Regions from separate parts of the Kluyvera fluvialis genome, predicted to be linked through region 1. Evidence: predicted binding sites of a transcription regulator. Region 1 holds the regulator's gene; each other region holds the start of a gene.

What was found. Region 1 encodes PurR, which represses purine synthesis genes. Its sites were predicted from a motif close to CANGCAAACGTTTGCNTG; they were not measured.
Region 2: a site for PurR is predicted at 5,959-5,976, ahead of purT (formate-dependent phosphoribosylglycinamide formyltransferase). Genes of this name have one in related genera too.
Region 3: a site for PurR is predicted at 3,208-3,225, ahead of pyrC (dihydroorotase). Genes of this name have one in related genera too.

The regions. Positions count from the first base shown of each region.
Region 1 is NZ_AP046142.1:2,393,222-2,401,217, reverse strand. It holds gene rnt (ribonuclease T) at 1-623, shown strand, start outside; gene grxD (monothiol glutaredoxin 4) at 681-1,028, opposite strand; gene AC6I4B_RS11450 (C40 family peptidase) at 1,370-2,167, shown strand; gene sodB (superoxide dismutase [Fe]) at 2,291-2,872, shown strand; gene AC6I4B_RS11440 (MFS transporter) at 2,911-4,074, opposite strand; gene cydH (cytochrome bd-I oxidase subunit CydH) at 4,235-4,324, opposite strand; gene AC6I4B_RS11430 (hypothetical protein) at 4,308-4,487, opposite strand; gene purR (HTH-type transcriptional repressor PurR) at 4,618-5,643, shown strand; gene punR (DNA-binding transcriptional activator PunR) at 5,662-6,573, opposite strand; gene punC (purine nucleoside transporter PunC) at 6,685-7,878, shown strand.
Region 2 is NZ_AP046142.1:2,075,954-2,083,949, reverse strand. It holds gene copD (copper homeostasis membrane protein CopD) at 4-873, opposite strand; gene yobA (CopC domain-containing protein YobA) at 876-1,250, opposite strand; gene AC6I4B_RS09905 (DNA polymerase III subunit theta) at 1,388-1,618, shown strand; gene AC6I4B_RS09900 (carbon-nitrogen hydrolase family protein) at 1,708-2,376, shown strand; gene exoX (exodeoxyribonuclease X) at 2,399-3,058, shown strand; gene ptrB (oligopeptidase B) at 3,059-5,110, opposite strand; gene AC6I4B_RS09885 (tellurite resistance TerB family protein) at 5,193-5,834, opposite strand; gene purT (formate-dependent phosphoribosylglycinamide formyltransferase) at 6,016-7,194, shown strand; gene AC6I4B_RS09875 (bifunctional 4-hydroxy-2-oxoglutarate aldolase/2-dehydro-3-deoxy-phosphogluconate aldolase) at 7,291-7,932, opposite strand; gene edd (phosphogluconate dehydratase) at 7,972-7,996, opposite strand, start outside.
Region 3 is NZ_AP046142.1:3,012,206-3,020,201, reverse strand. It holds gene solA (N-methyl-L-tryptophan oxidase) at 1-1,116, opposite strand, end outside; gene bssS (biofilm formation regulator BssS) at 1,254-1,508, opposite strand; gene dinI (DNA damage-inducible protein I) at 1,791-2,036, opposite strand; gene pyrC (dihydroorotase) at 2,108-3,154, opposite strand; gene AC6I4B_RS14315 (lipoprotein) at 3,319-3,879, opposite strand; gene mdtH (multidrug efflux MFS transporter MdtH) at 3,965-5,173, opposite strand; gene rimJ (ribosomal protein S5-alanine N-acetyltransferase) at 5,418-6,002, shown strand; gene AC6I4B_RS14300 (YceH family protein) at 6,013-6,663, shown strand; gene AC6I4B_RS14295 (Gfo/Idh/MocA family protein) at 6,669-7,592, shown strand; gene murJ (murein biosynthesis integral membrane protein MurJ) at 7,704-7,996, shown strand, end outside.

The sequences.
Region 1 (7,996 bases):
ATGGTCTATGCGACCGTTTTCGTGGGTTCTATCCTGTGGTTATTGATGTTGAAACCGCCGGATTCAATGCCAAAACGGATGCTTTGCTTGAAATAGCAGCAATCACGTTGAAAATGGATGAGCAAGGCTGGCTGATGCCGGACAACACCTTACATTTCCACGTGGAGCCATTTGAAGGGGCGAATCTCCAGCCGGAAGCGCTGGCGTTTAACGGTATCGACCCTGAAAACCCGCTGCGTGGCGCAGTTAGCGAATACGACGCCCTGCACGCTATCTTTAAAATGGTACGCAAAGGGATTAAAGACAGCGATTGCAACCGCGCCATTATGGTGGCGCACAACGCCACCTTCGACCACAGCTTTATGATGGCGGCCGCCGAACGTGCCTCGCTCAAGCGTAACCCGTTCCACCCGTTTGTCACCTTCGACACCGCCGCACTTAGCGGGCTGGCGTTAGGGCAAACCGTGCTGTCGAAAGCCTGCGCCGCCGCAGGCATGGACTTTGACAGCACCCAGGCGCATGGCGCGCTGTACGACACCCAGCAAACTGCGATTCTGTTTTGTGAAATCGTCAACCGCTGGAAGCGTCTCGGCGGCTGGCCGCTGCCAATGGCGGCGGAATAACGCGATAAAAAAAGCGACCCTGAAGGTCGCTTTTTTGTTTCTACCGTAGCCTGACGATTATTCCGCTTTCGGCTCTTCGCTGTTGTACTTCGCAGCGGTTTCTTTGATCAGTTGTTGCAATTCACCGCGCTGATACATTTCAATCACGATGTCACAACCGCCGACCAGCTCACCATCTACCCACAACTGTGGGAAGGTCGGCCAGTTAGCGTATTTCGGCAATTCTGCGCGGATATCTGGGTTTTGCAGGATGTCTACATAAGCAAAACGCTCGCCACAGGCAGACAGCGCCTGAACCGCCTGCGCGGAAAAACCGCAGCTTGGCAGTTTCGGGGAACCTTTCATGTACAGCAGGATTGGGTTCTCAGCGATCTGGCGCTGAATTTTTTCAATTGTCTCGCTCATTATCTTGCTTCCTCAAACTTCTCTTTACGACAGTAGTCCGACATTGTAGCGTTTCAGACCCTGAACAGAAAATAACATTTTGTTCACGCTTTACTATTTTATCGCCTGTCGCGTTAAGTTGCTTTATAAATATGTCTTTATCGCTCACGCGCGCTAAATATTGCTCATTTTTTGATTCAATATGTATCAAGTTATGTTTTTTTTTGCAGTTGTTAACGAAACAACGTTTTAGATACAAAAACGCGCTTAACATTTCGTGTTTTTATGGATTAGAATCGTTGGGTTTTGTAAACCATACTCAGGCATAGACTTTAAAGCCTGCATACTCAGAGGGTTATTCAGTGGCGCAGATTAAAAAATGGTCGTTCACGCTCTGTGCATTGCTGTTTACATCGTTATCCTTTACGCCGTTGGCTCATGCCACAGGGCATACCAAAACGCCCACGGCGCAAAAATCGCTTCCTGTAAAAGGCAGCGAACGTAAGAAAAAGAATACGGTCAGCAAATCTAACACCAAGAAAAAAGCAACGACCCCGGTCTCTAAAAAAGCAGCCTCTACCCCGCGCAAAGCCGCCGTTAAGTCTACGGCTAAAGTCAGCAAGAAAAGTAGTTCGCTGAAAACCGCCAACGTGATAACAACCTGCAAGACCCGCAAAGGCCACAAAAAAATCTGCACTACCAGCCCAGCAGAAGCCAAAACCACCACCATTGCTCAGGCGCACAAAGTTCGCGTGCAGAAGGCACAAAAAACGGCGATGAATAAGCTGATGGGACAACTGGGTAAACCGTATCGCTGGGGGGGAAACTCACCGCGTACCGGTTTCGATTGCAGCGGTCTTGTGTACTACGCCTATAAAGATCTGGTGAATATCCGCATTCCACGCACCGCAAACGAAATGTATCACCTGCGCGATGCACGTCCGGTTGACCGTGGTGAGCTGGAAAGTGGTGATTTAGTATTCTTCCGCACTCGTGGTCGCGGTACTGCCGATCACGTTGGCGTGTACGTTGGCAACGGCAAGTTCATCCAGTCGCCACGTACCGGCCGTGATATTCAAATCACCTCACTAAGCGAAGACTACTGGGTTCGCCACTACGTTGGCGCGCGTCGCGTGGTTACGCCGAAGACCATTCGTTAATCACTTACCCCGTTTGTTAATAAACGGGGTAAGCTTATCTTTTATCTCACCTTTTAATTTGCTACCCTGTCCTTACTCAGTACAAGGTTATTGAGTAAACAAACTATAAGAAGGAGAGTAGCAATGTCGTTCGAATTACCTGCATTACCGTATGCCAAAGACGCTCTGGTTCCACATATTTCCGTGGAAACGCTGGAGTACCACTATGGTAAACATCACCAGACTTACGTCACCAACCTGAATAACCTGATCAAAGGCACTGCCTTTGAAGGTAAAACACTGGAAGAGATCGTTCGTACATCTGAAGGTGGCGTGTTCAATAACGCCGCTCAGGTCTGGAACCACACGTTCTACTGGAACTGCCTGGCTCCGAACGCCGGTGGTGAACCGACTGGCGCAGTCGCTGAAGCCATTAACCGCTCATTTGGTAGCTTCGCGGAATTTAAAGCGCAGTTTACTGATGCCGCAGTGAAAAACTTCGGCGCAGGCTGGACGTGGTTGGTGAAAAAAGCAGACGGCTCTCTGGCTATCGTATCGACGTCCAATGCGGCAACTCCGCTGACGACCGATGCTAAACCGCTGCTGACCGTTGATGTGTGGGAACATGCTTACTACATCGACTACCGCAATGCGCGCCCTAACTATCTGGAGCACTTCTGGGCTCTGGTTAACTGGGCGTTTGTGGCCGAGAACTTAGCGGCATAAGAAATGACGCAGAAGGGAATCCCCTTCTGCGTTTTTTATTAACTGACGAGCGCTTCTTCACCGCGAGAACGGCTGCTAAAGAACACAACCAGCAGAGCTAAACCAGCGACAATCGCCCCCATCACCGGCACAAAACTGTAACCCAGGCCGCCTGAAATCACCGCCCCACCGGCCACAGCCCCCAACGCGTTACCCAGGTTAAATGCCCCGATATTGACCGATGACGACAGCCCCGGCGCTTCGCTGGCAACGCGCATCACACGCATCTGTAACGGTGGTACAACCGCAAAGGTCGCTGCGCCCCAAATCACCATACTCACCGCCGCACCAATTTCGGTACGTGCGAGGAATGGGATCGCCAGCATGATAAGCATCAGCAGCAGCAAGAAGCCTTTCAACGTGCCGCTCACCGAACGGTCGGCAAATTTGCCGCCAAGATAGTTACCGATGGAGAAACCAACGCCAATCAACACCAGCATCAGCGTGATAAAGCCGGATGACGCGTCGGTTATCGTGTGCAGCACCGGAGAAATATAGGTATAGAGGGTAAACATTGCCCCTGCGCCCAGAACGGTGGTTAACAGCGCCGAAAGCACCTGCGGGCGCACCAGCACCGCCAATTCACGTTTAACATCCGGTTTTTCACCCGCGCCGCCTTTCGGCAGTGACAGCCACAGGCTAATCATCGCAATCACGCCCAACCCCGCCGTTGCCAAAAACGACATACGCCAGCCAATAGTTTCGCCAAGCCAGGTCGCCGCCGGAACGCCGCCGATATTGGCGATAGTCAGCCCCATAAACATGGTCGCGACCGCGCTGGCCTGTTTGTGTTTGGGCACTACGCTTGCCGCCACTACCGAACCTAAACCAAAGAATGCGCCGTGGTTAAGGCTGGTAATAATGCGCGATAACATCAATGTGGTGTAATCCGGCGACAGCGCCGAGAGCACATTACCGAGGGTAAATATCGCCATCAGGAAGATAAGCGCATTGCGTCGCCCACGGTGCGATAACAGCAGCGTCATCAACGGAGCACCCACCATCACCCCAACCGCATAAGCGCTGATCAACATTCCCGCAACGGGAATTGAGACATCCACACCCTTCGCAATTACCGGCAAAAGGCCCATCGGGGAGAACTCGGTAGTGCCAATGCCAAAAGCCCCAATGGCGAGCGCCAATAATGGGAAATTAATTTTCATGCCATAACTCCGGTTAGCCGCATCGAGAGTGCGACATCAATATGATGTTAAAAGCATGACATTAATCACAGAAAAGCAGAAGCGTACAAAATAGCAAAAGATTATTGCTTATTTGCTAACAATCGGATGATGAGGGAGCGGCAGCCCCCTCACAGGGGAATTAATGCAGGATGGCAGTGAACGCTGCGGCGACAATCAGCGCAAGCGTTACAACGGTAGTAGAGAGCGACAGCTTAAGTTCGGTACTCATCAATTTTTCTCCTTTTTATTGCTACAGCAAAACTGACCTTACTCATTTTTGCACAGTTAATCATAAAAATCTTCACAGATTTAGCAGGATGTTTGTTTTTGCTCTTCCACTTTGCGTCAAGATAGGCCAAAATTCGACGCTTATTTAAAAGCGTACCGGCCATTGACCCCCTCCTGTCGTCCTGTATCGTTTTCCCGGCGAATCGCAATTCACAAATTGCGCCAGGGTGTGTGAAGGCAAACGTTTTCCTTTCGATTTTTTCAGGGGCAGGCCAGGGTCTGGAGTGAGATGGAATGGCAACTATTAAAGATGTAGCGAAGCGCGCAAACGTTTCCACTACAACCGTATCACATGTAATTAACAAAACGCGTTTTGTCGCCGAGGAAACGCGTGAAGCGGTCTGGGCGGCGATTAAAGAGTTGCACTACTCGCCAAGCGCCGTTGCCCGTAGCCTGAAGGTTAATCACACCAAATCCATTGGTTTGTTAGCCACCAGCAGCGAAGCGGCCTACTTTGCCGAAATTATCGAAGCCGTTGAGAAAAACTGCTTCGAAAAAGGCTATACGCTGATTCTGGGTAACGCGTGGAACAACCTGGAAAAACAGCGCGCCTATCTGTCGATGATGGCGCAAAAACGCGTAGATGGCCTGTTGGTCATGTGCTCTGAGTATCCAGAGCCTCTGCTGACGATGCTCGAAGAATATCGCCACATCCCAATGGTGGTGATGGACTGGGGCGAAGCCAAAGCCGACTTTACCGATTCGGTAATCGATAACGCCTTTGAAGGCGGCTATATGGCTGGCCGTTATCTGATCGAACGCGGTCATCGCGATATCGGCGTGATCCCAGGGCCGCTGGAGCGCAACACCGGCGCCGGGCGTCTGGCGGGCTTTATGAAAGCGATGGAAGAGGTACAAATCAACGTACCGGCTAACTGGATTGTACAAGGCGATTTTGAGCCAGAATCCGGCTATCGCGCGATGCAGCAAATTTTGTCGCAGCATCCTCGCCCAACCGCTATCTTTTGCGGTGGCGATATCATGGCGATGGGCGCGCTGTGCGCCGCTGACGAAATGGGGCTGCGCGTGCCGCAGGACATTTCGCTGATCGGTTATGATAATGTGCGTAACTCGCGCTTCTTTACCCCAGCGCTGACAACCATTCACCAGCCGAAAGATTCGCTTGGTGAAACAGCCTTCAATATGCTGATGGACAGAATTGTCAGCAAGCGCGAAGAGTCACAGTCGATTGAAGTCCACCCGCGTCTTATCGAGCGTCGCTCGGTTGCCGATGGTCCTTATCGCGATTACCGTCGTTAATCGCTTTTTGCGGATGCCCTACTCGGGCGTCCGCAGCCACTCTTGATTTAACGTTTCACTGTCGCCCAAATATTCCAGCAACCAGCTTAACGCCGGAGAAGCATCGCTTTGCTGCCACGTCAGGCAACAGGCGGCATCCTGGAAAGGGTTTTCCAGCTCCAGCGCGACCCATTCACCGCTTTCCAGCCACGGTTGCGCCACGTGCCCCGGCACCATCGCCACACATAACCCCGCCGAAATACAGGTTTCTGATGATGCCCAATCCGGCACGACCACCCTTTTTTGGTTATCCAGCAGCCAGGTTGTCCGTTTTGGCAACGAGCGCGAGGTATCTTCGCGCACCAACGATGGCCAGTTGCGCAACACATCGTCGCTCAATGGCCCCGTCATTTTCGCCAGCGGATGCGAGCCAGACACCACGCAGTGCCAGTTGAGCATCCCCATATCACGAAAGGCAAAGCGCCCCCCGACAGGAATCGCCTGCGTTGCGCCGATCGCTAACTCCACGCGACCGTCAGCTAATGCATCCCACACGCCGTTGAACACTTCCTGGTACACAATCAGCTCAACGTCGCTGAAATGACGATAGAAATCGACAATCAGTTGCCGGGTGCGCTGTGGCTTGACGATGTTATCCACGGCAATCGCCAACTGCCCGCGCCAACCATTCGCTATCTGCTGGCACTGCTGACGGGTGATCTGCATTTTTTTGATAACAGATCGCCCTTCTTTTAAAAACCATGCTCCGGCTGGCGTCAGTTCAACGTCACGATGGCGACGTTCAAACAGCGGCACAGCAAGCCACTCCTCTAACTGACGTACCGTGTAGCTTACAGCAGAAGGCACACGGTGCAGCTCCTGTGCGGCAGCGCTGAAACTGCCGTTACGCGCAACTGCATCAACCACTTCCAGCGAATATTCAGACCACATTTTCTGCCTGCAAAAATTTTGAATCCATGACTCAAATATTAGCGTTTCACAAGCTCGAATGCACTCTCTACACTCAGCGACTCTGTTCACTAACAATAAAAAGGGCGATTTATGCAACCTGGGAAAGGTTTTTTAGTTTGGCTCGCAGGGCTTAGCGTGCTGGGCTTTCTGGCCACCGATATGTATCTACCTGCATTTGCTGCCATCCAGCAAGACTTACAAACCCCAGCGTCTGCGGTCAGTGCCAGCCTGAGCCTGTTCCTCGCCGGTTTCGCAGTAGCACAACTACTGTGGGGGCCGTTGTCCGACCGCTACGGGCGCAAGCCCATTTTGCTGACGGGGTTAACCATTTTCGCTATCGGCTGTCTGGGGATGCTGTGGGTGCGCGATGGCACTACGCTGCTGGTACTGCGCTTTGTTCAGGCGGTAGGCGTCTGTGCGGCGGCAGTCACCTGGCAGGCGATGGTCACCGATTACTATCCACCGCAGCGCACTAACCGTATTTTCGCCACGATTATGCCGCTGGTCGGGCTGTCTCCGGCACTGGCGCCTCTGCTGGGCAGTTGGTTGCTGGCGCATTTCGACTGGCAGGCGATTTTTGCCACGTTGTTTATCATCACGTTGGTGTTGATGCTGCCTGCCCTGCGCCTGAAACCCGCGCACCACAATGCGACGTCCAGCGAAGAAAAACTGACCTTTATGCGCCTGCTGCGCAGCAAAGATTATCGCGGTAACGTGCTGATCTACGCCGCCTGCTCCGCCAGTTTCTTCGCCTGGCTGACCGGTTCGCCGTTTATTCTGCATGATATGGGCTACAGCCCAACGGTGATTGGCCTGAGCTATGTGCCGCAAACCATCGCGTTCTTAATCGGTGGTTACGGCTGCCGCTCGGCGTTGCAAAAGTGGCAAGGTTCGCAAATGCTGCCGTGGCTGTTGGTGGTGTTTGGTTTAAGCGTCATCGCAACATGGGCCGTTGGCCTGGCGGAAAATGTCTCGCTGACCGCCCTGCTCATTCCGTTCTGCCTGATGGCAACGGTTAACGGCGCTATTTACCCGATTGTGGTCGCCCAGGCGTTGAAGCCATTCCCACAGGCCACCGGGCGCGCGGCAGCGCTGCAAAATACCTTACAGTTGGGGCTGTGCTTCCTGGCAAGCCTTGCCGTCTCTACGCTTATCGCCACACCACTGTTGACCACCACCAGTGTAATGTTAGCGACCGTACTGCTCGCCGGTATTGGCTACAGAATGCAGTTAGCCGCCCGTCGCGCTGAGCGGGAAACGCAACAAACCGCCTCGCACGCTTAAATATCATTGATATCAATGTTATAAAACAGTTAGGACGCTAGGATTTTTTTGTTGAATCAACAAACTTAGCGTCCTATACTGGATTGGCATCACATAATTAATAGCGATTTTATTTATT
Region 2 (7,996 bases), 320 kb from region 1:
TAATCAAAAAGGCTCCCAGGTGGCAAACAGACTTACCGCTGCCAGCACCAGTGCCCCTAAAATAATTTCAGCCTGCGTCGTGCGGACAAAAAAGCGCTGAGTCTGCGCCAGGTTTGCCGACATTCTTGGCACCAATAAATAGCGGTTTACGAGTGCAATCAGCACCATCAGCGCGACGAGTCCACCTTTCAGCCACACCGCCACACCGTATGGCGTAGTGGTGGTGAAACCGCCCTGAATCAGCCCGCTATTGATAATCCCAGTGGCAATAACTCCGGCGACTGCCAAATGTCCATAGCGTGAAAAACGCATCATGGTGGTGATAGCCAATTGACGCCAGCGCCCGTTTGCCAGGCGTAAGCAGTAGAGAAACGGTATCAACCCGCCAACCCACGCGCCAGCACAGAGAAGGTGCACCGCATGGTTAATGCGCTGCAACGCCCCTACCGCACCGTCGGACATCGCCGCATGTCCCACTCCGGCCAGCAGAATAAACTGCGCGGCACTGAGAAGCAAAAGCAGGCGCATCATTTGCCGTGGCTGCACCAACACAACCCCCAGCGCCACCCACGCCAACACAATCTGCCACAGCCAAACGCCGCCGAACTGGGTTTGCAACACCGCCAGCCAGACGTCAGGCTGCAAGGCATCTCCCCAACCATCGCCCATCAGGCCACCTTGCGCCATCAGCATCAGCATGGCCGTCAGCACATTCAGCACTAATGCGCCGCGTAACAGATGAGAAAAGCGCTGTATCAACAGTCGGCGTAGCGCCAGCGGTGACCACCAACCCGCGTATAACGTGCAGCCAAAGGCCACCATCAGCGAGGCAAAGTGGGCAAATCGCAGCCCGATATAAAGTGCCGTCAGCATGATTATTTAACGCTAAATTGATACTGACCTTTGGTTTTGTGTCCATCGACGGAAACAACGTGCCATTCGACGGTATACAACCCGGACGCCAGCGTTTCGCTTATCGGCACGATAAGCTGCGTTTTGTCATTCGCGGCGCGGGTTACCTTGCCGGTGGCTAACGTCTGCTGGGTCGGGCCTTTAAGGGTAATACCACTGAAATTCGCTTCGACACCTTCAGTGAAGGTCAGCGTGATTGTTTGTGGCGCAGGGCTGACCTCTGAGTTGGCAGCCGGTGTTTGCTGTTGCAGATGAGCGTGCGCCCAGACAGGCGATGCGACGAAAGAGCCGAGCAGAAACAGCGTGGCGCAGAACGCGCGGGGTGCGGTGAATTTCATTTCCATCATTCCTTTTTGTTATCTATATAACCCAAAGAATAACGCTGTATAATGTTCGAGTCGAGATGAGCGCCCCCTGGACTTGCCATTTTGCGATACTCTTAGTAACTTTTGTGCGCTATACCAAGGAGAAAATCATGCAAATCAATCTGGCTGCCTTACCTCAACAAGAGATGGACAAAGTGAACGTCGATCTTGCCGCCGCAGGCGTTGCCTTCAAAGAACGCTATAACATGCCGGTCATTGCCGAAGTGGTTGAACGTGAACAACCCGCCCATCTGCGCGATTGGTTCCGCGAGCGTCTGATTGCCCATCGCCTGGCGTCGGTCAACCTCTCTCGTCTGCCGTATGAGCCAAAAAGCAAATAATGCTTACCTTTAGTGACAGTTCCTTACGTCCAGTTTGATAGCATGACACAGAATAAAAGCCCACTGACAACGTGTTGAAGGATGCAACTATGCTGACATGGACTGTAGCAGCAGCGCAATATGCGCCACGCAAGGGAGATGTTGCCGAAAATATCGCCCACCACCTCCGTTTTATTGATGCCGCTGCCGAACAGGCGTGCAAGGTATTAATCTTCCCTGAACTATCGCTGACAGGCCCTGACGATGAGCAGACGCTGCCCGCGCCGCCGTGTGATAACCAGCTTCAACCGTTAAGCGATGCCGCCCAGCGTCATCAAATGACCATTATTGCCGGGCTGCCGGTCGAAAGCGGCGGCAAACGCATCAAAGGTATCGTGATTTTTGCCCCCTCCAGCGACAAGCCGGTTAAGCATCAGCAAGGCCACGGAACGTGCCTGGCACCAGAATCGGATCAGGTCAGTGTCTTTGAGCTAAACGCGGACGGCTGCGAACTGTCTGCGCAGGCCTCGCTACTGGCGACAGTAAGCGGGATGGCGGAGCCTCAGCAGCAGCGCATCACCCAGCGGTTGCAGCGTTTTGCCCACAAGTACGCCATTGCCGTATTAAAGTCGAACTACGCCAGCGGACGTTTTTCCGGTGGCAGTGCATTATGGGATGAAAACGGCCAGCTCATCGTGCGCGCCGACAGCGGTGAACTGCTGTTGACCGGCAGAAAAAGCGCTCAGGGTTGGCAAGGTGAGATCATTCCATTACGCTAGTCGTTTTGGCTGGGAGCCTGCCATGCTGCGCGTAATAGATACCGAAACCTGCGATCTACAAGGAGGCGTCGTTGAGATAGCCTCCGTTGATGTTATTGACGGTCAGATAGTCAACCCCATGAGCCATTTGGTTCGCCCCGACCGCCCCATCAGCGCGCAGGCAATGGCTATTCATCGCATTACCGAAGAGATGGTCGCCGATAAACCGTGGATTGAGGACGTCGTGCCTTTTTACCAGGGTAGCCCGTGGTATGTCGCGCATAACGCCAGCTTTGACCGCCGAGTACTGCCCGAAATGGACGGCGAATGGATTTGCACCATGAAAATGGCGCGCCGCCTGTGGCCCGGCATAAAATACAGCAATATGGCGCTGTATAAATCACGCAAGCTCAGCGTGGCGACACCGCCGGGGCTGCATCACCACCGAGCGCTGTATGACTGCTACATTACCGCCGCGCTGTTGATTGATATTATGCAAACCTCTGGCTGGACGGCGGAGCAAATGGTTGAGGTAACAGGCCGCCCAGCGTTGCTACGCACCTTTACCTTCGGCAAATACCGTGGGCAGGAAGTCTCCGAGGTGGCGAAGAACGACCCGGGCTATCTGCGGTGGCTGTTTAATAACCTCGACCGCATGAGCCCGGAACTTCGCCTTACGCTCAAACACTACCTCGATAAGTAACTAGCGTTCAGTACACCCTGGCAGAGTTCCCTGCGCCAAGGCAATCAGGAATGCGAACTCAAGCGCAACGCCTTCATAGCTTTTGTAACGCCCGGATTTCCCGCCGTGCCCTGAGTCCATGTCGGCACACAGTAGCAACAGGTTATCATCCACCTTCAGCTCACGCAGTTTTGCCACCCATTTCGCCGGTTCCCAGTATTGCACCTGTGAGTCGTGCAAGCCGGTCGTCACCAGTAAATGCGGGTAAGCCTGAGGTCGAACGTTGTCATACGGGCTGTAGGACTTCATATAGCGATAGTACGTTTGGTCCTGCGGGTTGCCCCACTCTTCAAATTCACCGGTCGTTAGCGGGATGGATTCATCAAGCATGGTCGTGACCACATCGACAAACGGCACTTGCGCGACCACGCCATGAAACAGTTCCGGGCGTTCGTTAATGACCGTGCCCATCAGCATCCCCCCAGCACTGCCGCCCATGCCATAACAGAGCGCAGGGTCGCCGTAACCTTTTTCCAGCAGCGCATCGCAAACATCGAGATAGTCATTGAAGGTATTTTTCTTTTTCAAGAATTTCCCGTCTTCATACCACTGCTGCCCTAACTCCCCGCCGCCGCGTATATGGGCAATGGCAAAGACAAACCCGCGATCGAGCAGGCTCAAACGGCTACTGCTGAAATCGGCGTCCATACTGGCGCCGTAAGAGCCGTAACCGTAAACCAACAGCGGGTTTTTACCACGACGGAAATGTTCATGACGATACACCAGCGAGACTGGCACTTCGACGCCATCGCGAGCAGTTATCCAAAAACGTTCGCTACGATAGCGGCTGGCGTCAAAGCCTTTAACTTCTTGCTGCTTTAGTACCCGGCGCTCTCCGCTGTCCATATCCAGTTCAAACAACGTATCTGGCGTGGTCATTGACGAATATCCGTAACGCAAACAGGCAGTTTCAGGTTCCGGATTATGGGCAATCCAGGTGACGTACGCCGGATCATCGAAAGCGATTGCCGTTTCCTGCTGGCGATGACGGTGAATTTGCCGCAATCGGGTTAAACCACGCTCACGTTCTTCCACCACCAGCCAATCACGGAACAGGGTGAAATCTTCCAGCATCACGTCGCTGCGCGGGGCAATCAGCGTCTGCCACTCGCTTTCCTCCCATCCGGCGCTGCGGTACAGGCCGAAGTTTTTCCCATCACGGTTAGAGCGCAGATAAAACTGCTGTTGATAGTGATCGAGGCTGTATTCGTGATCTTTACGGCGTGGTAGATAGGCGCGCGGCCTGGCGTCCGGTTGGTCGGCATCCAACAATAGCATTTCACTGGTTGTCGCGCTGGAAAGCGCAATCACCACATATTGGCGCGACGAGGTTTTGTGCAGGCTTACGTAGAAGGTTTCATCCGCTTCTTCATAGATAAGCTCGTCCTGCGTTGCCGGAGCACCGACCTGATGCCGCCAAACCTGCCACGGCAGCAGCGTGGTTGGGTGCTGGCGAACATAGTACAGCGCGCGCGAGTCATTGGCCCATACGACGCCCGGCGAGACATTTTCAATCACTTCCGGCAGCCACGTTTCATTTTCCAGGTGGCGAATGCGCAGGCCGTATTGGCGGCGCGAGAGAAAATCTTCGGTTACCGCCAATAGATTATTATCCGGCGCGACGTTGAGGCCGCCCAGGGTATAAAACTCACTGTGCGCAGCGCGTTTGTTTTCATCAATCAGTAGCGACCACTGCTCCTCACCCAGCGCCTGGCGCTGATAAATCGCGTACTCGCGCCCCGGCTCGTACACCTGGCGATAGCGGTAGCCATTTTTGATATACGGCGCAGAAACCTCGCGTGGAGGAATGCGGTCTACAATCTCTTTCAGCACACGATCCTGCAGGCTCTTTTGCGATGACATCGCCTGGCGGCCATAGGCGTTCTCTTGCTGTAAATAGTCGAGCACCGCAGGTTTTGAACGTGTGTCATCGCGCAGCCAATAGTAGTTATCAATGCGCGTATCACCATGCACTGTCATGGTGTGGGGGATCCGTTTTGCTTTAGGTGGCATCTCGTTATTCTTCCGTAATAGTCACTCCCTATAAGGGTGGACAAAATAAACGACGATGCAAGTAAAACCTTTAATAAAGTGTTTAAAGTTGCTGTTTTTGCTGGCGTAAATCCTGTTCGATGCTTTCACGCACCTCCAGTGGCAGCTTCAATGCCTCACCCAGCGCATTCAAATAGCTACGTTCCATAAAGTGATCGATATCAATCGCGGCACAGCTGACAAAATAGAGTTCCAGCGCCTCTTCTTCATTATGAATATCGCGCGCCAAACGCAGTGGATCGAGCGGCTGTTCAATAGCCTGCGCAATAAGCGCACGCCCCTGCTCTTCTACACCCGCCTCGCGTAGATGTTGTTCAATGGCGGCCTGTTCTTGGGCATCAATGTGCCCGTCACTCTTCGCCGCGAAAACCAGCGCCAGGATCAGGCGCTCGGTACGCACATCCACGGGCGCCGGAGGCTCGCCGTATTTCATTTCCGTTTGCGGATTGCCGCGCAGTTTATCTTTATACTTGTTCCATAACACGCTACCAGCGACCGCACCGCCGCCCACCAGCAGTGCGCCAGTGCCATACTTCGCCAGGATTTTGCGTGACGACTTACTGGCGAGCAGCAACCCAGCAAGACCGCCTAATGCACCTGGCACCAGCATTTTGCTAAGTTCATTTTTCCCCTCACCCGATTTTTGCCCAAGCAGTGATTGCAGTTGATTAAGCCAGCCTGACATATGTCCTCCGGTAGAAATACGTTAATTATTCAGACTAAGCGAGGCGATGTCAGAATATGTCTGCTCCGTATAAAGATGCGCAAATTTAAGACGATAACGTCACTCAGTTTTCGACAACAAGACAGACGCAAACGTTTTCGTTTATAATGCGCCAAACTTTGGTTAGACGGTGGAATAGGTCATGACGTTATTAGGCACAGCTCTGCGTCCTGCGGCGACGCGCGTAATGCTTCTGGGTTCAGGTGAGTTAGGCAAAGAGGTGGCAATCGAATGCCAGCGTTTAGGGGTAGAAGTGATCGCCGTCGATCGTTACGCCGACGCACCAGCGATGCACGTCGCGCACCGCTCCTATGTCATTAATATGCAGGATGGCTCTGCGCTAAAAGCGCTGGTTGAGCGGGAAAAACCGCATTATATAGTACCGGAAATCGAGGCTATCGCTACCGACATGCTGGTTGAACTGGAGCAAGCGGGCCAGCACGTTGTGCCGTGCGCTCGCGCCACGCAGTTGACCATGAACCGTGAAGGGATCCGTCGTCTGGCGGCAGAAACGCTCAAGCTGCCAACCTCCGCCTACTATTTTGCCGATAGTGAAGCGCAATTCCGTCAGGCGGTAGCGGATATCGGTCTGCCGTGCATCATCAAGCCTGTCATGAGTTCATCGGGTAAAGGGCAGACGTTTATTCGCCATCAGGATCAACTGACGCAGGCGTGGCAATACGCCCAACAGGGTGGCCGTGCGGGCGCGGGTCGCGTGATTGTTGAAGGCGTGGTGAATTTTGATTTTGAGATTACGCTACTCACCGTGAATGCCGTCGATGGCGTTCACTTCTGCGCCCCCGTGGGCCATCGCCAGGAAGATGGCGATTATCGTGAGTCCTGGCAGCCGCAGCAGATGAGTGATCTGGCGCTGTCGCGCGCCCAGAATATTGCCCGCGACGTGGTTCTGGCGCTGGGTGGTTACGGCCTGTTTGGCGTAGAACTGTTTGTTTGCGGCGATGATGTGGTATTCAGCGAGGTGTCGCCACGCCCGCACGATACCGGCATGGTGACGCTCATTTCACAGGACGTTTCCGAGTTTGCCCTGCACGTTCGCGCGTTTTTAGGGCTGCCTGTTGGCGCGATTCGCCAGTATGGCCCATCGGCGTCTGCGGTGCTGCTGCCACAGTTAACCAGCAATAACGTCACCTTTGATAACGTCCAACATGCGCTGGGTTCGGGTGTACAGTTGCGCCTGTTTGCTAAGCCGGAGATTGACGGTTCGCGCCGGATGGGCGTTGCGCTGGCAACCGCAGAAAGCGTTGAGCAAGCGGTAGAACGGGCAAAAAGCGCGGCAGCCTCGGTGATTGTTCGAGGGTAACGCCAGGAGGCAATGCTTAGCGATAAAAAAAAGCGGGTTGCTTGCGCAATCCGCTTTTTTCGTTATCCGGCAATGACACCGGATAGCGCCGACACCTTACAGGGTCGCCGTTTCTACAGCTTCGCGAGCCAGTTTAGTGATGCGGTCGTAGTCGCCCGCTTCCAGCGCGTCTGCTGGAACCAGCCATGAACCACCCACACACAGAACGCTTTTCAGCGCCAGGTAGTCGCGGCAGTTTTTCAGAGAGATACCGCCAGTTGGGCAGAAACGGATGTGGGAGAACGGGCCAGCAATGGCTTGCAGCGCTTTCACGCCACCGTTAGCTTCAGCCGGGAAGAATTTGAATTCTTTCAGACCGTGCTGCATACCCAGCATCAGTTCAGACACAGAGCTAATACCAGGGATCAGCGGGATAGTGCCTGCGGTCGCCGCTGTCAGCAGATCGTCAGTCAGACCTGGGCTGATAGCAAACTGCGCACCCGCGTCAGTAACCTCTTTCAGCTGCTGAGCGTTGGTCACAGTACCCGCGCCGACGATAGCATCCGGGACTTCTTTGGCGATAGCGCGGATAGCATCCATTGCGCAGTCGGTACGCAGCGTAACTTCCAGAACGCGTACACCACCTGCAACCAGTGCTTTTGCCATCGGTACTGCGTGCTCAAGTTTGTTCACCACGATAACCGGTACTACCGGGCCAGTGGTCAGGATTGCTTCAGCAGTTGTTTTCCAGTTTTTCATCAGAAATTTTCTCTCGCCAGATCTACAAATCGTGTCATCTTAAAAGGTAATACAGGTTGCGCCC
Region 3 (7,996 bases), 620 kb from region 1:
GGGCTGAAAGCGGGTGAGGGCAAACGGCTGAAGATCAAACTCAGGCGTTTGTTGTAGGGCGAACTGGGCGGCAATTTCCCCCAGCACGGTCGCAAACTTGAAGCCATGACCGCTCAGGCCACCGATGAACAACACGTTCGGCTGGCCGGGTAAAGTATCGATAATAAAGTCTTCATCCGGCGAGTTGTCGTAGGTGCAGGCTGCCCCGTGCAGACAACCGCCGATACCCGGCAGAATTTGGCGCAGGAAACTGAACGCTTCTGAACCGTCGCTCACGACAGCGCCGAACGGCTTGCGATCTTCTGGCTGGCTAATCACCTGCCCGCCGTTATGTTTGCCGATTTTCAGCTCGTTATCGACCGCCGGAAAACCGTAGAACTGGTCGCCGTTAGGCAGTTCGCCGGTAAATGCCGGGAAGTTGTTTTTACGGCTATAGCGGCCATCGGCCTGGAACCAGGCGAAAACTTTGCGCACTGGCTGAACAGGCAACTGTGGATAGAATTGTTTGACCCATGTCCCCGCGCTCAACAGCAGTTTTTTGCCGCGCCATGACCCCTCAGAAGTCTCGATAGTCACGCCGTCAGCATCGTGATGAATCGCGGTGACTGGGCAGTTGAATAGCTGCGCGCAACCGGCGTCTTTCGCCAGGGCAATCAGCGTTTTGACCGCCAGCTCACTTTTCAGAACCCCTGAATTGGGTTCGAAGATGGCCTGATAGTCGCCAGGGACGGTAATTTCCGGCCAACGAGCGGTGACCGCAGCGCCGTCAAGATGCTCCACCGGCAGTTGGTACTGTGCCGCGCTTTGCGCCACGGTGCGAAGAAAATCGGAGTCTGCCGGGCCGAGATTCACCACGCCGCTGCGTTCAAATAGTGCTTCGCCGCTCAACGCCGCCAGTTCGTCCCACAGCGTTTGGGCGCGCAGTACCAGCGGCACGTATTTTTCACCTTCGCCGTAGGCATGGCGCATTAAACGGGTATCGCCGTGGTGGCTGCCCTCCTGGTGAGGTGGCATGTGAGCGTCGGTCATCAGCACGTTTAACCCAGCTTTACGCGCGTAATAACCCGCCGCAGCGCCAACAGAGCCGCTGCCAATAATGATTAGGTCGTATTGCATAGTCTTTCCTGACGCGATGAATAGGCTCAAATATCAATGTGGGTAGAGTAATTAAGCCGCAGTTGTTATACAAGCGTGAAAATAATTCAGGCACCCGTAGGTGCCTGTTAGCGCTTAATTTGCAGGATGTATCAGCATTAATGCTTGCGATACTCATTGACGTGGTAATCACCAGATTCAATTTTGGCAATCCCGGCTTCCAGTATAGAAATAAACTGACGTGCGACATCGGTCGTTAGCCACAGCGTCTGGCCAACTTCTGCTTCTTTTTTGCTTGATTGATTGGGGTCTTGATAGTGCAGGCGCAGCATCAGCGCATCATAGCTATCTACGGTGCTGATGTCCCATCCGACGAGGGGATGGGTCTGGATGACTTCATTATTCTTTTCCATCATAACCCCTTATTTACGTGTTAAAAGGCAACAACTCTCGAGGTTTAATGCAATTTTTTTGTGAAGCTTTATCAGTATACAACAATTCAATAGATACTCGAGAATTGAAATCAAATGCAACATAAATTCCTGAGTAACTGGCCTGTTTGCGCAATAAACAACCATATTGCTCATTGTTTTTGCTGCTGATGTAAAAGATGGGGATAGAAAGAAAAAAAACAAGCGTGGATAAATGAAAAAAAGCCGGGGCGACCCGGCAAAAAATAATACAGCAACAAAGGATTAATCTGTAATAAACCAGTCGTCAGCGCTTTCCCAGGTTTCCTGGAGGATTTCGCTAATGCGGTCTTTATCTTCTTTGATACCACCGATAACGGAGAGATTGTTGGCGCTAGCGTAGCGCACGCTCACCGAGCCATCGCGGTCTGGGAATTGGGTATTGATACGGCGGGAAAGCTCCGTTGCCAGCGCGTCTAATGCACCTGCTGGCAAGGTGGTCGTTTTTGCAATAGTGACTTCAATGCGCATAATTGCCCCCTGTGTTATACACTGTATATTTATACAGTTACCTTCAGCGTTTTACAACAGGGGGCAGCATTTTATTTTTTCACCGTCCAGCGTAGTGTTTCGCCCGCGAGGAACGGAATCAGCGTGTCGTCGCTCAGCGCAATGCTTTCGGCAACCTGGCTTTCTTCACGCACCAGTTCAACATAACCTTCGTTCACCGGCAGGCCGTAGAAACGTGGGCCATTCAGCGAGCAGAAGCCTTCAAAATGCTGTAGCGCGTTCATCTCTTCAAACACGGTGGCATAGCTACCCAGCGCGGTTGGCGCGTTAAAGCATCCCGCGCAACCACAGCTCGCCTCTTTACGGTGACGGGCGTGTGGTGCGGAGTCAGTGCCCAGGAAGGCACGTTCAAAGCCGCTGGCAACCAGTTCACGCAGCGCCTGCTGATGGATATTACGTTTAAGAATCGGCAGGCAATAGAGGTGAGGGCGCACGCCGCCAACCAGCATATGGTTACGGTTAAACATCAAATGCTGCGGGGTAATGGTTGCAGCCAGCCGATCATTGCCATCGCGAACATACTCGGCGGCATCTTTGGTGGTGATATGCTCGAATACCACTTTCAGACCTGGCAGGCGCTGGCGCAGCGGCTCCATCACGCTTTCGATAAAACGGGCTTCGCGATCGAAAATATCAATATCCGCATGGGTCACTTCGCCGTGAACCAGCAGCGGCATACCGAGTTTTTCCATCCGCTCAAGTACCGGCATGATTGCGTCAGTGCTGGTCACCCCATGGCTGGAGTTAGTGGTGGCATTCGCCGGATACAGTTTGGCGGCGGTAAAGACGCCTGCGTTAAAGCCGCGCTCCAGCTCGTTTGGATCGAGCGTGTCGGTTAAGTAGCAGGTCATCAGAGGGGTGAAATCATGTCCGGCAGGGACGGCATCAAGGATTCGCTGGCGGTAGGCTATTGCGGCATCCACGGTGGTAATCGGCGGCACCAGGTTCGGCATAATAATCGCACGGCCATACAGTTCACTGGTATAGGGAACAACCGTTTTTAGCATCTCGCCATCGCGAAGATGAATATGCCAGTCGTCTGGGCGGCGAATTTTCAGAACTTGAGGTAATGCAGTCATTTGAGGCTCCGGCTGGTGGGATTACAGTCATTTTTTGCCGGATGCAAAGGATAAGCGTAAACGTTTCCCTTTGCATTCATTTTCTGTAAAAAAGAGATCGCGGGTAGCGATGTAGTAATGAGGCCGGTGTTCAGGCTCCGGCCTCATTAGTGGTGAAGGGGTCATCAGTTGGTGAATGGGATAATAATTTCACCCGGTTTCACTTCAATACCTTTGGCGTATTTCTTCGCCAGTGCTTCACCTTGGCTGGCATCTTCTTTCAGCACGTAGGCGGGCTGCTTATTAAAGTAGGTACGCAGCGACTGATTCAGATACGGGATCAGCGTTTGTACAACCGACTGCATTTTCTCCGGGGTCACTTTGGCATCCTGCACTTCCATCTCTTGAAGATAGATAGCGCCTTGCTCCTGGTTAAACACCGGCAGCGCTTTTAATGTCAGCGCGATATTAGCTTTCTGGCTACCGAACAGTGAGTTCAAATCCAGCTTCGCGTCACCGCTAAGCGTCACTTTATTCGGCTCTTCACGACCAATAGCGCTGGTGAGATTCGTCAGCACAATGTGGGCGTCGGCAACACCTGGCACACCAATATCTTTGGAGAAATTATTCCGTTTTTGTAGCGCCTGGTTAATTTCTTGCTCACTCACGGAGTACTGCGTGAGCTGATTACAGCCGACAATCAGACCGCTGACGATCAGGGCGAAAATGACTAAAAACTTTTTCATGTGGTTCCTCAACGTGAAGCATTCTGTGCATCCTGACACAAAGCAGCCAACGTTGAAAGCCTACCACAGAGCCAGTAAAAGGCGATCACACTCGTGGTTCGAGCATATCCGGCGCGGCACGTTTACTGCTGAACTGCCACCACAGCGCGATGAATGTGAGCAGGCCTATCGCCGCCAGCATCGCCCACGGTAGCTCTGGCTGGTTAAGCGCCTTACCACTGTCGAACAGCCAGCCGCCGCCGGTGTAACCCAGCGCGCCGCCAAACGCTAGCCCTAATCGGCTAAAGCCCATATAGCTGCCGCGAGCGTGGGCATGAGCCAGTTGGGCACTCAGTGTTTCGCGCGCCGGTTCAGCAATGATGGAGCCAATATAAAACAGGCAAATTAACGAAAATAACTGCTGTAGCGAGCTGGTGAGGCCAATCGGTAGCATGGCAACAATCATGATAAACAGCCCCGCCATCAGGCGGTGTTCAAGGCGAAAGCGTTTCTCGCTCCAGCGGGCAATAGGGTACAGCAGCGTAAGCGACAGCGTGGCCTCAATGGCGTACATCCATTTAACTGCCGACGGTGTACCGGCAATATCGTTGACCATAATCGGCAGCATCAGCATGACCTGAACCGCCAGCATATAGTAGCCGGTTAACGTCAGCACATAGGTGACAAAACGCTTATCTTTCAGGACGTACTGCAACCCTTCTCGCACCGGCGTTTTCACCGTCGATAGCTTCCAGGCGGGCAAATAGCAGAAGTTAAACAGCGCACAGAGAATAAAAAGCAGTGCTCCGACGCTACACACCAAGCGAAAATCGTATTGCAGCAGCCAACTGCCCAATAGTGCGCCGATCACCGCTCCGGCGCTGTCTTGCATCATCAGCAGTGAAAAGAAGCGTCCACGTTGATGTGGGAGCACCAGTTTCACCACCAGCGCAGAGCGTGGAGGGTCAAATAACGTGCCGCCCAGGCCGGATAAAATACACGACAGCCACAGCAACCACGGCTCGTGAGCCACCGCCATTGCGGCAAAACCGCCCGCGCGCATCAGCATACCGGTCACAATCATCGGTTTCGCGCCAAAGCGGTCGGCAATGGCACCGCCAAATATACCCAGCCCTTGTTGCACCAGTTGGCGCAGGCCAAGCGCGATACCGACCATCAGTGCCGCCCATCCCATTTGATCGACAAAACGGATGGAAATTAAGGGGAAAACAACAAAGAAACCCAGCACGACCAGCATGTTATCGACTAACAGGAAATATTTACCCAGGTTCCTTGCCTGCGATACACGGGACATTTCCCCTCCAGGGAAATAGAGATCTCACCCTTCCTGCGGTGACGGCGAGAAGAGTGCGATGGATAAAGTGAGAGAAACATCTTCATTTTGCCGAGTTATCTCACCTTTTCCCATATTGCCAGCGACAATATTTTTTTATCAAAATACAGCCTTGATTGAGTTTTTTTGTTGAAAATGAAATCGTCACGCCAAAAAATGTAGATTATTGTTTTTATTCAGCGCCATCGGGTACAGGAGTAGTGAGATGTTTGGCTATCGCAGTAATGTGCCGAAAGTTCGGTTAACCACAGACCGGCTGGTTGTGCGTCTGGTTCATGACAGAGACGCCTGGCGTCTGGCTGATTACTACGCGGAGAATCGGCAGTTTTTAAAACCCTGGGAACCGATTCGCGACGACAGCCACTGTTATCCGTCTGGCTGGCAGGCGCGACTGTCGATGATTAATGAGTTTCATAAGCAAGGAACGGCCTTTTACTTCGCACTGCTCGACCCTGAAGAAAAAGAGATTATTGGCGTTGCGAACTTCTCCAATGTGGTGCGAGGTTCATTCCATGCCTGCTATCTTGGCTACTCCATCGGCCAGAAATGGCAGGGGCAGGGGATGATGTATGAGGCGTTAACCAGTGCGATTCGCTATATGCAGCGCACACAGCATATTCACCGTATTATGGCGAACTACATGCCGCATAATCAGCGTAGCGGCGATTTGCTCGCGCGGTTAGGGTTTGAAAAAGAAGGTTATGCGAAAGACTATTTGCTGATTGACGGCGAATGGCGCGATCATGTGCTGACCGCTCTAACCACATCACAATGGACGCCCGGTCGATAAGGAGACCTGAATGAAATACCAACTCAGCCCACTGGAAGCCCGTGTTATCGGCTGCTTACTGGAAAAACAGGTCACAACGCCGGAACAGTACCCGCTGTCGATGAACGGTGTCGTAACGGCATGCAACCAGAAAACCAACCGCGAACCGGTGATGAACCTGAGCGAAGCGGAAGTGCAGGATATTCTCGATACGCTGGTTAAGCGCCACTATTTGCGCACGGTAAGCGGCTTTGGTAACCGCGTCACCAAATACGAGCAGCGTTTTTGCAACTCGGAGTTTGGCGACCTGAAGCTCTCTTCTGCTGAAGTGGCGCTAGTGACTACGCTACTGCTGCGCGGTGCGCAAACGCCGGGGGAACTGCGTGGGCGGGCGCAACGAATGCATGAGTTTGCCGATATGGCCGAAGTGGAAAGTACGCTCGAGCGTCTGGCGAACCGCGAAGATGGCCCGTTTGTGGTGCGTCTGGCTCGTGAACCGGGCAAACGTGAAAGCCGCTATATGCACTTGTTCAGCGGTGACGTTGACGTGCAGGCCGTGGCGGCACAAAGTGACGTAGCGCAAATTGATGATGACCTGCGCACGCGTGTTGAAGCCCTCGAAGGTGAAGTGGCTGAACTCAAACAACGGCTGGATTCATTGCTGGCACACCTCGGGGAATAATCAGCATGGCGGCATTACGTATTGGGGTGGTCGGTCTGGGCGGTATCGCGCAGAAGGCCTGGCTACCGGTGTTAGGCGCAGCGGCTGACTGGACGCTGCAAGCGGCATGGTCGCCAAATAAAGAAAAAGCGCTACGTGTATGTGAAACCTATCGGATGCCGTATGCCGACTCGCTGGCATCGCTGGCGGCACAGTGTGATGCGGTATTCGTCCACACCTCTACGGCCTCGCATTATGCGGTCGTCAGTGAACTTCTGAATTTAGGTGTTCATGTTTGCGTGGATAAACCGCTTGCCGACAGGCTTGACGATGCCGAGCGTCTGGTGGCGCTGGCAGCCCGCAAAAATCTGACGCTGATGGTCGGGTTTAACCGCCGCTTTTCACCGCTGTACCGTGAGCTGAAAAGCCATGCCGGAGAAATGTTCTCTCTGCGCATGGACAAACACCGCTCCGATAGCGTCGGGCCGAATGACCTGCGTTTTACACTGTTGGATGACTATCTTCACGTGGTGGATACCGCGCTGTGGTTGGCGGGTGGCAAAGCAAAACTCAATGACGGTATCCTGCAAACCACCGACGAAGGCTGCATGTTGTACGCGGAGCATCACTTTAGCGCGGCAGGGGTACAGGTCACTACCAGTATGCACCGCCGGGCGGGCAGCCAACGTGAGTGGGTGCAGGCGGTTGCCGACGGTGGGTTATATGAAGTGAGCGATATGCGGGAGTGGCGCGAAGAGTGTGGCTCCGGTATTGTCACTCGGCCTGTTCCAGGCTGGCAAACGACGCTGGAGCAGCGCGGCTTTGCCGGTTGCGCCCGTCATTTTATCGAATGCGTGCAAAATCAGACGGTTCCTGAAACGGCGGGTGAGCAGGCGATTCTGGCTCAGCGCATCGTCGATGGGCTGTGGCATGAAGCCATCCGCGAATAATCAGCTGTAACATCTGGCAGTAGCAATTCATCCTGAACTCGGTAGACTAACGCCACTTTTTAAGCGCTCGTCTTCCGGGCGTCTTGCTCCGTGTTGTGGAATCACAAAGTAATGAACTTATTAAAATCGCTGGCAGCCGTCAGCTCGATGACTATGTTTTCGCGCGTGTTGGGATTTGCGCGCGATGCTATCGTCGCGAGGGTATTTGGGGCCGGTATGGCAACCGATGCCTTTTTCGTGGCCTTTAAACTGCCCAACTTGTTGCGCCGTATTTTTGCCGAAGGGGCGTTTTCCCAGGCATTTGTGCCGATTTTAGCCGAATATAAAAGCAAACAGGGCGAAGATGCGACTCGTGTGTTTGTCTCTTATGTCTCCGGGCTGTTAACGCTGGCGCTGGCGCTGGT